Cecembia calidifontis: one gene and its partner. The main gene of each other region encodes a partner of the protein of the gene in region 2 in a complex. Links are inferred from orthologs where the notes say so. Each region holds a gene or a part of one and is shown on either strand. Other genes may lie near its edges. The genes, in order: BC751_RS05380 and smc.

The links.
Region 1: the proteins of smc (region 2) and BC751_RS05380 are in contact, whole or in part, in a crystal structure (PDB 3ZGX), measured with the Bacillus subtilis proteins. The link is inferred for Cecembia calidifontis from one-to-one orthologs.

Annotation. Positions count from the first base shown.
Region 1 is NZ_SGXG01000001.1:1,252,400-1,257,225, reverse strand. What follows is about bases 1-2,858. They hold BC751_RS05380 (segregation and condensation protein A), read left to right. Parts: upstream 1-983; coding sequence 984-1,733; downstream 1,734-2,858. Other genes in these bases: BC751_RS05370 (bifunctional UDP-N-acetylmuramoyl-tripeptide:D-alanyl-D-alanine ligase/alanine racemase), read left to right, coding at 2,816-2,858; BC751_RS05375 (lysylphosphatidylglycerol synthase transmembrane domain-containing protein), read left to right, coding at 1,737-2,792; dxs (1-deoxy-D-xylulose-5-phosphate synthase), read right to left, coding at 1-798. Also shown: more of BC751_RS05370, read left to right, coding at 2,859-4,826. UniProt on the Bacillus subtilis protein: Participates in chromosomal partition during cell division. May act via the formation of a condensin-like complex containing Smc and ScpB that pull DNA away from mid-cell into both cell halves.
Region 2 is NZ_SGXG01000001.1:3,439,658-3,448,210, forward strand. The notes cover bases 1,767-5,809. They hold smc (chromosome segregation protein SMC), read right to left. Parts: upstream 5,507-5,809; coding sequence 1,967-5,506; downstream 1,767-1,966. Other genes in these bases: BC751_RS14775 (DUF1501 domain-containing protein), read left to right, coding at 1,767-1,948; BC751_RS14785 (hypothetical protein), read left to right, coding at 5,618-5,809. Also shown: BC751_RS14770 (DUF1800 domain-containing protein), read left to right, coding at 1-394; more of BC751_RS14775, read left to right, coding at 398-1,766; more of BC751_RS14785, read left to right, coding at 5,810-6,151; BC751_RS14790 (twin-arginine translocation signal domain-containing protein), read left to right, coding at 6,282-6,437; BC751_RS14795 (transposase), read right to left, coding at 6,594-7,937; BC751_RS14800 (QcrA and Rieske domain-containing protein), read left to right, coding at 8,051-8,470. UniProt on the Bacillus subtilis protein: Required for chromosome condensation and partitioning.

The DNA of each region.
Region 1 (4,826 bases), 2.2 Mb from region 2 along the record:
CAAATGATTGACATCATGACCATCTACCGGTCCGAAATATCTCAGGTTTAGAGATTCAAATAAATTGCTTTGTTTTAAAACAGCGGACTTGATAGCCCCCTCCACTTTGGAAATCACCTCTTGGGCAGAAGCGCCGAATTTGCTGAATTTTCCCAACAGGTTCCAAACTTCATCTTTGACCTTGTTATAGGTATGGGAAGTAGTGATATCTGTCAAGTAATCCTTCAATGCCCCAACATTGGGGTCTATGGACATACAGTTGTCATTCAGAATAATCAGCAGGTTGGTATCTGAAACACCGGCATGGTTCATCGCTTCAAAGGCCATACCTCCTGTCATAGAACCATCTCCAATGACTGCTACATGCTGTTTTCTTTGCTCTCCTTTGTATTTGGAAGCAACAGCCATTCCAAGCGCTGCAGAAATGGAAGTACTGGAATGACCTACGCCAAAAGTATCATATTTGCTTTCTTTTCTTTTTGGGAAACCCGATATACCCCCATAAAGCCTGTTGGTGTGGAAATTATCCCTTCTTCCGGTTAAAATCTTATGGCCATAGGCCTGATGTCCAACATCCCAAACCAATTGGTCATCAGGCGTATTGAGCACATAATGCAATGCAACAGTAAGCTCGACCACACCCAAGCTGGCGCCAAAATGTCCTCCAAAAACCGAAACATTATCAATAATAAAATGCCTGAGTTCATCACAAATCTGAACCAATTGGTCTTTTGAAAACTTCTTCAGATCATCAGGAGAGTCGATCTGTGCAAGTAATTTACCGGGTTTTATTACCATTTGAGAAATGTTTCTTTTTAAAAGCATTCAACATTTGAATCCTGGAAATTGTTTTTAAGAAATGCAATCTTTTTGATATCGCTTTTTCACAAAGTCTTTTCAGTATCCGAATGCTTAATTTACCATTAATTAAATATCTTTGGGTTTAATTCCGTGGTAAAAATAGCATAAAAATTTTCAATCCAGTGAGTTTCGAGATCAAATTGCCTTTATTCGAAGGTCCCTTTGACCTGATGCTTTTCTTCATCGAAAGGGATGAGCTGGATATTTATGACATTCCCATTTCCAAAATCACCCAGGATTTTTTGGATTACATCCATCAATTGGAGAAAATGGAAATAGAAGTGGCCAGCGAGTTTATCCTCTTTGCTGCCACATTGATGAAAATCAAATCCAAAATGTTGCTCCCCCGTCCAGATCTTGATGAAAACGGTGAAGAAATTGACCCAAGGGAAGAACTGGTAAGGCACTTGCTGGAATACAAAAAGTACAAATCGGTGATCGGCGAACTCGCCCAGATGGAAGAGGAACGCCTTTCGAAAGAAAAGCGCGGAAATATTCTCTCAGAATTGAGGCAACTTTCAAAAGCAGATGACGTAGATTCTGAAATGCAGGACCTGGACCTCTATAAGCTGTTGAAAGTTTTCCAAAAAGTAATGTCCAAATATGCCTCAAGAACAGATGAAACAAAACATACAGTCATACAGTACCCCTATACCATCGAGCAACAGAAAGATTTCGTCATGGAAAAAATCAGCTTCAAGGACAGGGTACCCTTCTCTGACTTTATCACTTACAAGCCGGATAAAATCTTTGTGATTTACACCTTTTTGGCCATTTTGGAACTCTTGCAACTATCTCTTGTCACGATCACTATCGGTGAGGGATTCAACAATTTTTGGGTTGAAAAAATTGAAAAAGTGCCTGCGGCATAAGCTATGAAGTTAGATAACAAAAAGATTTTTGAGACCCTGAACCCCAACAAGGTGTGGGTACCGGTTCTGATCGGTGTGGGTATCGTCTTTCTGATGTTCTATCTGGATCCCAATGTCAATACGAAAACGCTTAAGGGGGTCTTTGATGCTTCTGCCTGGGGAATTTTCCTGGCGATTTTGGTTATTCTTGGCAGAGATGCCGGTTATATATACAGGATCAGGGAAATTACCGATCGACAGCTTACCTGGACCAGGGCTTTGTATGTGATTATCCTTTGGGAATTTGCTTCTGCCGTGACACCATCAGTGGTAGGGGGAACAGCAGTGGCTGTTTTTATTCTGAACAAAGAAGGCATCAAACTGGGAAAGGCAATCGCCTATGTCATGGTCACTGCTATTCTGGATAACCTATTTTTTGTAATAGGCGCACCCATTATTCTTTTCTTTGCCCAGGGAAATATTTTCCCTGCCAGCAGGGTAATGGAAATGAGATTAGGCCGAAGTCTGGAAGTGCTTTTTTGGACCAGTTATGCCCTTTACGCATTTTATTCCCTGGTCATGGCCGCAGCCTTATTTTATAGACCCCGCGTTTTCAAATGGGTTTTACTGAAAATTTATTCCGTTAAATGGCTGAGGAAATGGAAGTATTCTGCCAATGAATTTGGCAATCAGATCATTGAGGCTTCCAAAGAGTTGATCGGGAAAAATTACAGGTATTGGTTACCGATCATTGGGGCAACCATCTTTATCTGGAGCTCCAGATACCTTATGCTGAATGCCCTTATCGGTGCATATGATTCTTTGACCTTTTCAGAGCATATCATCGTTTTTGCCAGACAGGTCATCATGTGGATCGTGATGATGATTTCCCCTACACCTGGAAGTAGCGGCACAGCAGAGTTTTTCTTTGCACAGTTCTTCCAGCAGTTTTTGCATGGTTATACCTTCGTGACCAGTATCCTTTGGAGGTTACTATCTTATTATCCCTACCTTCTTTTGGGCGCTATTTTCTTGCCGCGCTGGGTCAAGCAGGTATTTTTCAAAAAGAAAGAAGAATAAATTCAAATCCTTATTTTTAGAATATGATGCAAAACCTTTCATTGGATCAATTGGTGGGTCTGGTACATGCAGAAAAGCATGGGCCGTTGGATGATATTGAAATTTCCCAGATAGCCATTGATTCAAGGAATATTCTTCAGCCTGAAAACACCCTTTTTGTAGCACTAAAAGGAGCAAAATTTGATGGACATGAATTTATCCCTGAACTGATGGATCAGGGGGTAAAAGCATTTTTGGTCCGGGACGATTTTGAACTCCCCTTTTCACTTACAGGTCAGGCCTGCCTCATCAAAGTCAAAAATACCCTAAAAGCCCTACAGGAATTGGCTGCTTACCAACGGACCCTATTTAAGGGCCCTTTGGTAGGCATTACTGGAAGCAATGGCAAAACTATCGTCAAGGAATGGCTGGGACAGGTCCTTTCCCAAAAATTTGCTGTGGCCAAGAGCCCTAAAAGTTATAACAGTCAGGTTGGGGTACCGCTTTCTCTTTTTGGAATTGATCCCGGGCATCAGGTGGCTGTAATGGAGGCCGGCATTTCAAAGCCCAATGAAATGGAGACCTTAACGGCCATGTTGATGCCACAATTGGGCATTTTCACCAATATCGGTACAGCCCATGAGGAAGGATTTGAATCCATGCAACAAAAACTGGAGGAAAAGGCCAAACTCTTTGTTTACAGCGATTTTATTATTTTCCGGAAAGAGCACATCCTGATATCGGATTACCTAAAAAAGAATTTTCCTTCTGACCGCTTAATTGAATGGTCCGACAATATTGGATCAGATTATTCCTTTACGGTCAAGAAAGAGGAACAAAGTTCAAAAATCCTTTTGATGAGACCTGACCTCCGTGTATTTACATTTCAGGTCCCCTTTTCGGATGAGGCTTCCCTGGAAAATATCCGGCATGTCATTACCGCAGCACTGACTTTGGGCATGGAACCCCAGGCCATTCAGGAAGGCCTAAAACACCTGAAAGCCATTGACATGCGGCTTACTTTGAAGCCTGGCTGCAACGAAAGTCTGATCATTGACGATACCTACAACAATGACCTGGCAGGATTGAGGCTTGCTTTGGATTTTATGGCAGCTCAAAGGCCTAAAAAAAGAAAGGTACTGATCATATCCGATCTCCTTCAGGTTGGAAATACCACTCAGGTTTATGCGGAAGTCGGCAGGTTATTGGAATTTTATGGCATTGATTACCTCATTGCAGTGGGAGAAGACATCCAAAGGCTAAAAGGAGAAAACCCTATTCAGCAGGAATTTTACAGCTCCACAGAAGAATTGCTCCAAAATCTTCAAACAGACGTCTTTGACAATGACCTTATCTTGGTCACCGGAGCAAGGAAATTTGGATTTGAGGCCATAGTTAACCGGTTGCAGCAAAGAATTCACGGGACAACCTTGGAGATCAACCTGAATTCCCTGACCAACAATTACAATTTTTACAAAAGCAGGCTAAAGCCCCAAACCAAAATTATGGTCATGGTAAAAGCTTTTGCCTATGGCGGGGGAGCTTCAGAAATTGCCAATCACCTGCAACAGCTCAAGGCCGATTATCTTGCTGTTGCCTACACAGATGAAGGGGTAGCGCTAAGGGAAGAGGGAATCAGGCTGCCCATTATGGTCCTGAATCCTGTGCAGGAATCTTTTATCCACCTGAAAGCGTACCAATTGGAACCGGTGGTTTACAGCCCGGGATTTTTCAGGGAACTTGCCAAATTCTGCGAGGTCCAGCAAACCCACATGAAAGTCCATTTGGATTTGGATACAGGCATGCACCGACTGGGATTTGAGGAAACTCACATGGATGAGCTTATCGGATTGATCAAAGCCAATCCGCAATTGGAAATTGCCAGCCTATACACCCACCTCGCTGCAGCAGATGAATCTGAACATGAGAATTATACCAGGGACCAATTCCAGGCCTTTGATCAGATGTGCGCAAAGATCATGGAAAATCTGGCTTATAAACCAATCCGTCATGCCCTTAATTCTGCTGGAATTGCAAAATATCCAGAACACCAAT
Region 2 (8,553 bases):
GCTTTATGACAAGATTTGGATAAATACTTATACCATTTCAAGAAGGATATTTTTAACAGATTCATTGGTGTTTTGGGGTTTTAGGTTATCTGACCGTGCAATGGCCAATGCAAATGTTCTGAATTTTGTGGATAAACTTCCCGGGGTTGAAGATCCAAATAAACTTATCAGAGAGTCCGCATTGATTCTGCTTGGAGTGGACTTAGGGACCGTTCAGTTCGAACAGGTTAAACAGGTCTTACTTTCAGGTCAGGAGCAGGATTATTATTGGACGGGAGCCTGGCTGACCTATAAGGCGAATCCTAATAATGCATTGGCAAGGACCACCGTTTTGAACCGTCTAAATCCAGCTTTCCAGATTTTATTACAAATGGCCGAAACCCACTTAATGTAAACCATGAAAAGAAGGAAATTTATCAAGCATGTTGCCCATAGTTTGGCTATACCTGGAATCTTGGGGGGATTTGGTACACCTTCATTAGGAAGGGAAATTGAGCGATTACTCCAAATGGCTACTGAAACTGGAAGGGTTTTGGTCTTGATATACTTGGATGGTGGAAATGATGGCCTCAATACAGTGGTCCCATTGAATAATTACAGTGCACTTACAAGAGTGAGGCCTCATGTAATCATGCCCGAGGATGAATTAATAGAAGTTACCAATACGGATTTTGCTTTTCACCCGGCATTGGAAGGATTTAAGTCACTTTATGATGAAAGAAGACTTCAGGTCATCCATTCTGTAGGCTATCCTCAGCAGAATTTCTCCCATTTCCGGTCAAAAGATATTTGGATGAGTGCCTCTGATTCAGATCAGATTTTAAATTCAGGTTGGGCAGGAAGATATCTTGAAAAAAACCATCCCGAGTTTCCCGAAAATTATCCGAATGAGATGCATCCCCATCCTTTAGCTGTAGAAATTGGACTGGGAGCCTCCATGTTGTTTCAAGGTGAGAGAATCGGGTTCAGCATGGTGATCAATAATGTCAACTCTTTTTATGAATTGTTGGATAAGGAGTTGGATGAAGTGCCCGATGGGCCAGTGGGTGATAAAATCCAGTACATCAGAATCATGGCCCAGCAGTCCCAGAAATATGGGAGAATTGTAAAGGAAGTAGCCGAAAAGATCAATTTTCAAAGACCTTATCCAGATACCCGATTGGCCAATCAGCTAAAAATTGTGTCTAGGTTAATAGCGGGAGGGCTAAAGACACCTTTGTATCTTGTAAGATTGGGCGGATTTGACACGCATGACAATCAGGTAGTCGATTCTGATAGAACTGTCGGGAGGCATGCTAATCTTCTAAAAGAACTAAATGATGCAATCATGGCATTTATGAAGGATCTTGAATACCACAAAACCGTCGATAGGGTAATGGGAATGACTTTTTCGGAATTTGGCCGAAGAATAGTTTCCAATTCCAGCGGGGGGACAGACCATGGATCAGCGGCTCCCATGTTCGTTTTTGGAAATATGTCAGAGGGTACTTTTTTGGGAGAAGCACCAAGGATAAGGGGGAGTGAAGTTTATGATGATAATTTACCTCTTCAGTTCGATTTCAGGCAGATATATACCTCTTTGCTGAGCCAATGGTTTGAATCCAACGAGCAAATACAAATGTCCAGGAATGCAGGAAGGACCTTTGAACAGGTTCCTGTAATCAGGAACACTTTGACCAATCCGCTCAGTCCTATGGAAAGGTTGGAAGCTAAGTTTTATCCCAATCCGGTAAGGGATTTTGCCACTTTGAGTTTCAATGCTGATGGGGATGTTAAAGTTGACCTGATAGATGTCAATGGAAGGGTTTTATCCATCATCCATCAGGGAGAAGCTCCCGGAAGGCCTTTCAATAAAATGATAGATTTTGTCACCTATCCTCCGGGCAGGTATATTATTCAGATACGCACAGCCCAGTTGAGGAAAACAATTCATGTGATTAAAATCTGATCCATGGAGTAAGGGCGATCAGGCCAGTTCCCTTAAATCCACAGGGACTACCCTGGAAACTCCCGCTTCTATCATGGTGATTCCATAGATGATATCTGTGCTGGCCATTGTCCGTTTGTTATGGGTAACAATGATAAATTGGGAATCTTTTGAAAATGTCTGGATGATATTGTTGAACTTATCAATATTGGCATCATCCAATGGTGCATCCACTTCATCGAAAATACAGAATGGTGCAGGCTTCAATAGATAGATAGCAAATAGGAGGGAAGTCGCAGTCAATGTTTTTTCACCACCGGACAGCTGATTAATGGTCAATGGCCTTTTACCCTTTGGCTTGGCCATAATTTCAATCGGGCTTTCCAATGGATTTTCTGGATCCACCAATTTAAGATCACAGTCATCTTCAGCAGTAAACAGAGACCGGAATACTTTAACAAAATTTTCTTTAATCTTTCCGAACGCCTCTAAGAAGGTATCCTTGGCCACCTGATCAATTTCATCAATGGTTTCCATCAAGGAGTTTTTAGCTTTGATCAGGTCTTCTTTTTGGGTTTGGATAAAGGAATGCCTTTGTTTGATTTCATCATAGGCCTCCATGGCCATAGGATTGATGGGACCTATTTTCTCTAATCTTTCCTTGGCTCTTGAAACGATTTCCCTGATGTCGGATTCACTTAATTCAAGGTAATCCTGATCCAATTCAGGGTTTTCTTCCATCAGTTGATCCAAATCGATTTCAAATTCCACGCTCAGCCTTTCCTTCATGCTGGCCAACTTCAATTTGACCTCATTCATGGAATGCTGCATCTCCTGGATCAAAGTATCCAAAGATTCCTTGGATTTTTGAAGTTCACGGATTTGTTTGTCGGTTTCATCAATTTCACCCCGGCAGGCGTAATAATCTTTTTCCGCCTCATTTACTCCTTTTTCAATACTTTCTTTCTCAGCGTACAGTTCAATGAGTTCATCATCTTTGATTTCCTTGTTTTCCAGTAATGTCTTGATTTCCTGGTCAATTCCGCCCAGTTCCTGCTGTGATTTCTCTATACGCTCTTTACTGCTTTCAAATGCTGTTTGCTTGAATTCAATTTCCTGCTCTAAGGAATTGACCCTGTTCATTTGCTGATGGAAAAGGATATTTTCCTGGTTGAATGCTGCTGATTTTTGGCTGAGCATCTCACTTTCCGATTGGAGTCTGACATTTACCTCTTCCAATTCCAGTTCCAATTGTTCAAAGGCAATTTTTACCTCCTCCAATTCAGGGGTTATGGTTTCCAAACTAAACTGCAAGGTCTCTATCCTGTCCAATATATCTTCCCTTTTATTGGCATTGGAAGAAAGCAATTCGCTCAGTTGTTCTTTTTTGGTTCTGACAGAAACGTATTCCTGATTGATTTCAGAGATTTCCTGTTGTAATTTTTCGATGGAAGATTTAAACGACACCTCCTTCAATTTAAGGAGATCACTCAGTTTTTCGTCCAGATTAGAGCGGGTAGATGAAACCTTTTTGTTCAGCTCTTTGATTTCTTTCTCCAGTTTTTCGAGATTCTTCGCCCTACCGATCCTTTTTCCTTCAAAAAGTCCCACAGAGCCACCGGATATGCTGAATTTCCTTTTGGTAAATTTTCCGCTTTCCGTGATGAAAATTGCGCTTTGATCTTTTGGAAAGTCCTGATATTCACCACGGACGATATAGACATCATCCAGTATAAAACCGATCAATTTGGCATACTTCTCATCGTATTCGATGATTTCTGTTGCCGGTAGGGCATTGGGAAATAATTTGGTCTGGGTAGGATGGAAACTGTTAAAATGTTCCAAAACAAAAAAATTGGCCTTGCCCCGGGCGGCATCACTCAATAAATTGACAGCGGCTATGGCCTGAGCTTCTGTTTCTACTACATAGTAGTTCATGTAGTTTTCCAAATAATTCTCTATGGTGACCCTGTATTTTTCTTCTGTCGTCAGGATGTCAGAAAGCAAAGGAGTGTCTTTAGCCCAATTGGGACTTTTTTTCAGGAATTTAATGGCTTCAGGAAATCCTTCAAGGTTTTCCACCAAGGATTTGGTAAGGTTGAACTCATTCTGCTTGGCATCCAATTTTCGGGAGTTTTGGGTTACTTCCTCCCTGATCATTTCAATGATTCTGTTGGCCTCTTCGATTTTGTTCAATTGGTCTTCTTCTTTAGCTTTCAGGGCCGCCAAGTCCTGTGTTTTAGCATCCAATTCCTCTTTGAGAAGAAGCATTTTATCTTCAAATTCCGCAAGATTTGATACCTGACTGCTATCATCCGAAGCCGTCTTCTCCAATTCTTGTTTTAAGGTTGAAAGTTGAATTTGTTTGATTTCCAGCTCCTTGGTGAGCTGGTATAATCGGTCTTTTTTTACAGAGTAATCCCTTGATAGGGTTTTTTGCTTTTCCTGAATATGTGCCTGTTCGGTTTTTTGGGATTCATAAGCAGCCCGCAATTCTTCAACAATGATTTCCTTTTCGTTCAGAATTTTTTCTGCAGACTCTTTTTCCTGTTCTAAGGACCTGATACTGAATCCTGCCCTGTCATTGGATTTTCTGTCCGCATCAATCTGCTCACGTAGCTTTTGGGCCCTGTCTTCTAAAAATCTAAGCCGTTCATTTTTGATTTTTTTATCACTCTCAAACTGACGGATTTTGTTCACATGCTCATTGAGTGTCTTTTGTCGGGAGGCAAGCAACTTTTCCTTATTGATCAGTTCTGCCTTATTCTCTTCCAATTGGGCCTCTTTTTGGGCGATTTTTGTATTGATGCCCATTTTTCTGTCCTGCTCTTCCTGTATTTTTTGGTGGAGTCCTATAAGGGCATCGGTAAGTTTTCCTACCGAGCGCTTGGCCAGATTGATGCTTGCCTCTTTGTATTCCTTTTTGATTTCAAAATATTTGGCAGTTTGTTTGGCCTGCTTCTCAAGGCTTTTGAGGTTTTTGTCAATTTCAAAAAGCACATCTTCCACACGCTCCAGGTCGGCATCAGTATCTTCGAGTTTGCGCAGGGTCTCTTTCTTTCGGGTCTTGAATTTGGATATGCCAGCTGCTTCTTCAAATAATTCCCTTCGGGAATTGTTTTTGTCATTGAGAAGCTCATCGATCATTTTCAGTTCAATGATGGCGTAACTATTCGAATTGATTCCCGTATCCATGAAAAGATTGGTGATATCCTTTAAACGGCAGGCAACTCCATTTAAAAGATATTCACTTTCACCGCTTCTGTAATAGCGACGGGTAATGGTCACATGGGTGTATTCAGTTGGTAATAGGTTTTTGGTGTTTTCAAAGGTCAGAGAAACTTCAGCCATATTGGTTGGCTTGCGGTTTTTGGTTCCGTTAAAAATCACGTTTTCCATTTTATCGGACCGAAGCATGCGGGACTTCTGCTCTCCTAAAACCCACCGGATGGCGTCCACTACATTGGATTTACCACAACCATTCGGTCCTACCACACCAGTGATTCCCTTATCAAAATGGATAACCATACGGTCTCCAAAACTCTTAAAACCTTTGATCTCAAGCTTACTCAGCAGCATCCTACAACCTTTGAAATTGAATAACGAACAAAATTAACCTATTTCAGAAATATACCAAGGATGTGCAAGAGATGGCTTTTTTAGTTATCTTGCATTTAAAATTCGAACAAAGTGGACGCAGGAAATATCATCTATCTCGTAGCAATTATTATCTATTTCATATACACGGCATTAAAAAAGGCGAAACCGGAAGAAGAAATAGAAAGACCGGATATGGCTCAGGAAAGAAAGGAGCAGAGGAGACCTGTATCTTTTGAGGAATTGCTGAAAGAGATAAGGGCAGGACAGCAAGAAATGAAAAGGGATCTGGAACAAACAGGTCAGGGAAGGGCTGCAGAAGAAAGATCAGAGCCTCAAAAAACTTTTCAGGACAGACAGCCTGCTTACCGTCCACAAAAAATCAAACAGCCAAAGGCATACGAACAATTTCAAGGGGAAATTTCTGAGAGGGAAATGCCCAAGTTGAGAACCTTGAATGAACAGATATCCCTTGAAGCTTCCCTTGAGGGGATCAAATCATCATTGAGATCCGATTCCGTGGAGAAAGAAAGGAAAGAAAACAGATATCGTCAGTTGCTTAAAGATCCCAGGTCAGTTAAGGATGCGGTGGTTTTGAGCGAAGTATTGACCAGAAAACACTTTTGATCACTCGATTTAATCTGTTCATTTTTTGTTTGTAACCGTTTATTTCCGGTCAAAAACAATATTGTTTTAGTTGAAGTTAATAGCTTATGTTATCCACAATAAGCTTTTAATTCACATAAAAACTTCTCCTATGAAAACCTTGGAAAAAGTACAAACGGGCATTCTCTCTGCGGAGAGAAGGGATTTTTTAAAAAAATCCGGTGCGCTTGCAATCATGTCAGCTTTTGGTGTAGGTTTTTTTAGGGCCTCTTGGAAAATTCCTTCGGAATTAGGGAGTAGAGCTTAAACTAAGTTCTACTTTCTTTTTTTTGGAGACTTTGGGCATTAATTTGCGGTCAATTTGAGTACGGAAAAGTACAATTTAGGCTTCGGTTTTGGATGCGTTGGGCCATGATTTGCAGTATGGGCACACTGCTCCCATGAAGATCTTTTTTGGTGATTTTTATGCTGATCGTTGTAGGGGTGGGCTTTCCTTTGCTGCCCTTCTTTTTGCTATCAGAACCGCATTTGCTGACATAATCCCAAAAAATATCATCAGTTTTTCTCTTTTCTCCCCTTTCACCTTGATTTTGCCAAGCCCATAATGGTTTTTGTTTGTCCCAAAAACACCTTCCATTACAGTAGCTCTCTGTCTGGAGATTTCAGAGCTTAGTACTTTTTCTGCTTTGCTTAATTGTTTGGGGCCTTTTTTTGGGAAGCAGGTGAAGATCTTCTGATGGGTACAGAATACACGGTTTTTGTTTGTTGCATATATTCTGTCCGCTCCAAGCTGTCTGGCAGGACCGAAAAATCTTTTATGCTTTGCTACTGACAGCTTCAGTCTTGTACATTCATTGAATGCATTAAAATCCAGTTTGTCAATAAAAGCAAGACCATCCACCTGTAAGATATGGGCTTTGGCACCAAACTCTACAGGCTTATTCTCCTTCCCTCTCACTATTGGTCGGAGATATGGTTTATGAAGTGACACAATCCTATCCTTGAGTTTGGAAGGAGGATTGTCCAACAGGAACTCCTGTTGCTGACATATCTTTTTTACCACCCCAAACCTTGAAAAGTCTTTCAGATCAAGGCCCGCTCCTTTGTTTTTGTCCAAAACCTCCTGAAGCTGTTCTATGCCTTTGTTGAGAAGATACACCAATGCTTTTCTTCTTCTGAGTGTTTCCTTAAAACTGTTTTTCCTTTTTCTCGAATAAGTCGTTTGGGCGAGTTTCTGCTCCCTGAATTTGGATCTTGGCCTTTTGATACCCAGGTCTGAACAGATCCTGAATAGCTGATCTTCAAAAACCCATTCACAGCACTCCCAAAGAAGCTTTACGTCAGTTGGAAAACGTATGTACGACTCATAGCAGGTGGCATCCATCAGAAGTACATGGCTGTTATTGACATCATGTTTCCAGTGCAGGATAAGAATCTCCTGAAGCTTCTCCCATTCACAATGGGTTTCAATATAAGCCCTTATACGGGTCATAATGGTCATGTCTTTAATCTGCTCATTTTCTGCCAATACTTTCCCGCAGAAATACTGGAGAGACCAGTCAGTATTGAAGCGTTCCAGAAGATGCCGGTCGCTGACATTCAGATATGCTTTTAAAAACATAAGTGCAAACATACCCTTGGGACCAAACCAGCTTGGAGCACCTCTTCCCGAAAGTTCTCTTGGGAGACATGAAACAAGTTCATCCCAAGGGATACTGTCATGAACCTGACCTAACAATGAATTCTTGAAAAAGTGATATTTTGGAGAATATCCATCGAAATCTTTGAAAAGAGGAAGCTGAGCCATATCTTTAATCGTATTTAAGTCTGCAACCTTAAAATACAAAAAAGAAAACCCCGAAAAAAGCTCAAAACAGCCGATTTCGTGGTTTTTGTGTTATGTTTTTGTTATTTATTTAATTGACTTTCAGTCAATTAAGAATTAAACAAGAGACCCTTTTTACTTCATGTTCAGAAGATGATGATACCCCTGGTTTACCGCAAGCACCGAGTACTGGTATCAGTGTACAAGGGAATCAGGTGATTGTAAACCTGGATGAGGCTACAGCATTGAACAATCAGGGAGGCTGGGCTTTGGTTACTTCTGCCAGAGTGCTTATCGTGAATATAGGTAACAATCGTTTCAGTGCTTTGACTTCTGTTTGTACACATAGCAATTGTGATAGAAATTGGACGTTCTCCAATAATGTTTTTACATGTACCTGTCATGGTTCCAGGTTCAATACGGATGGATCAGTGGTGAATGGTCCCGCTATCCGACCTCTTACAAGCTTTCCTACTACTTTAAACGGCCGGACACTTACCGTTGATTTTGGATGAGATTCTTGCCAAAAAAAATCCTGCTCATTTCTTTTTATGTGTATCCGCTTGAATGCACGTGACAAAATTTGACAGTAAGTGTC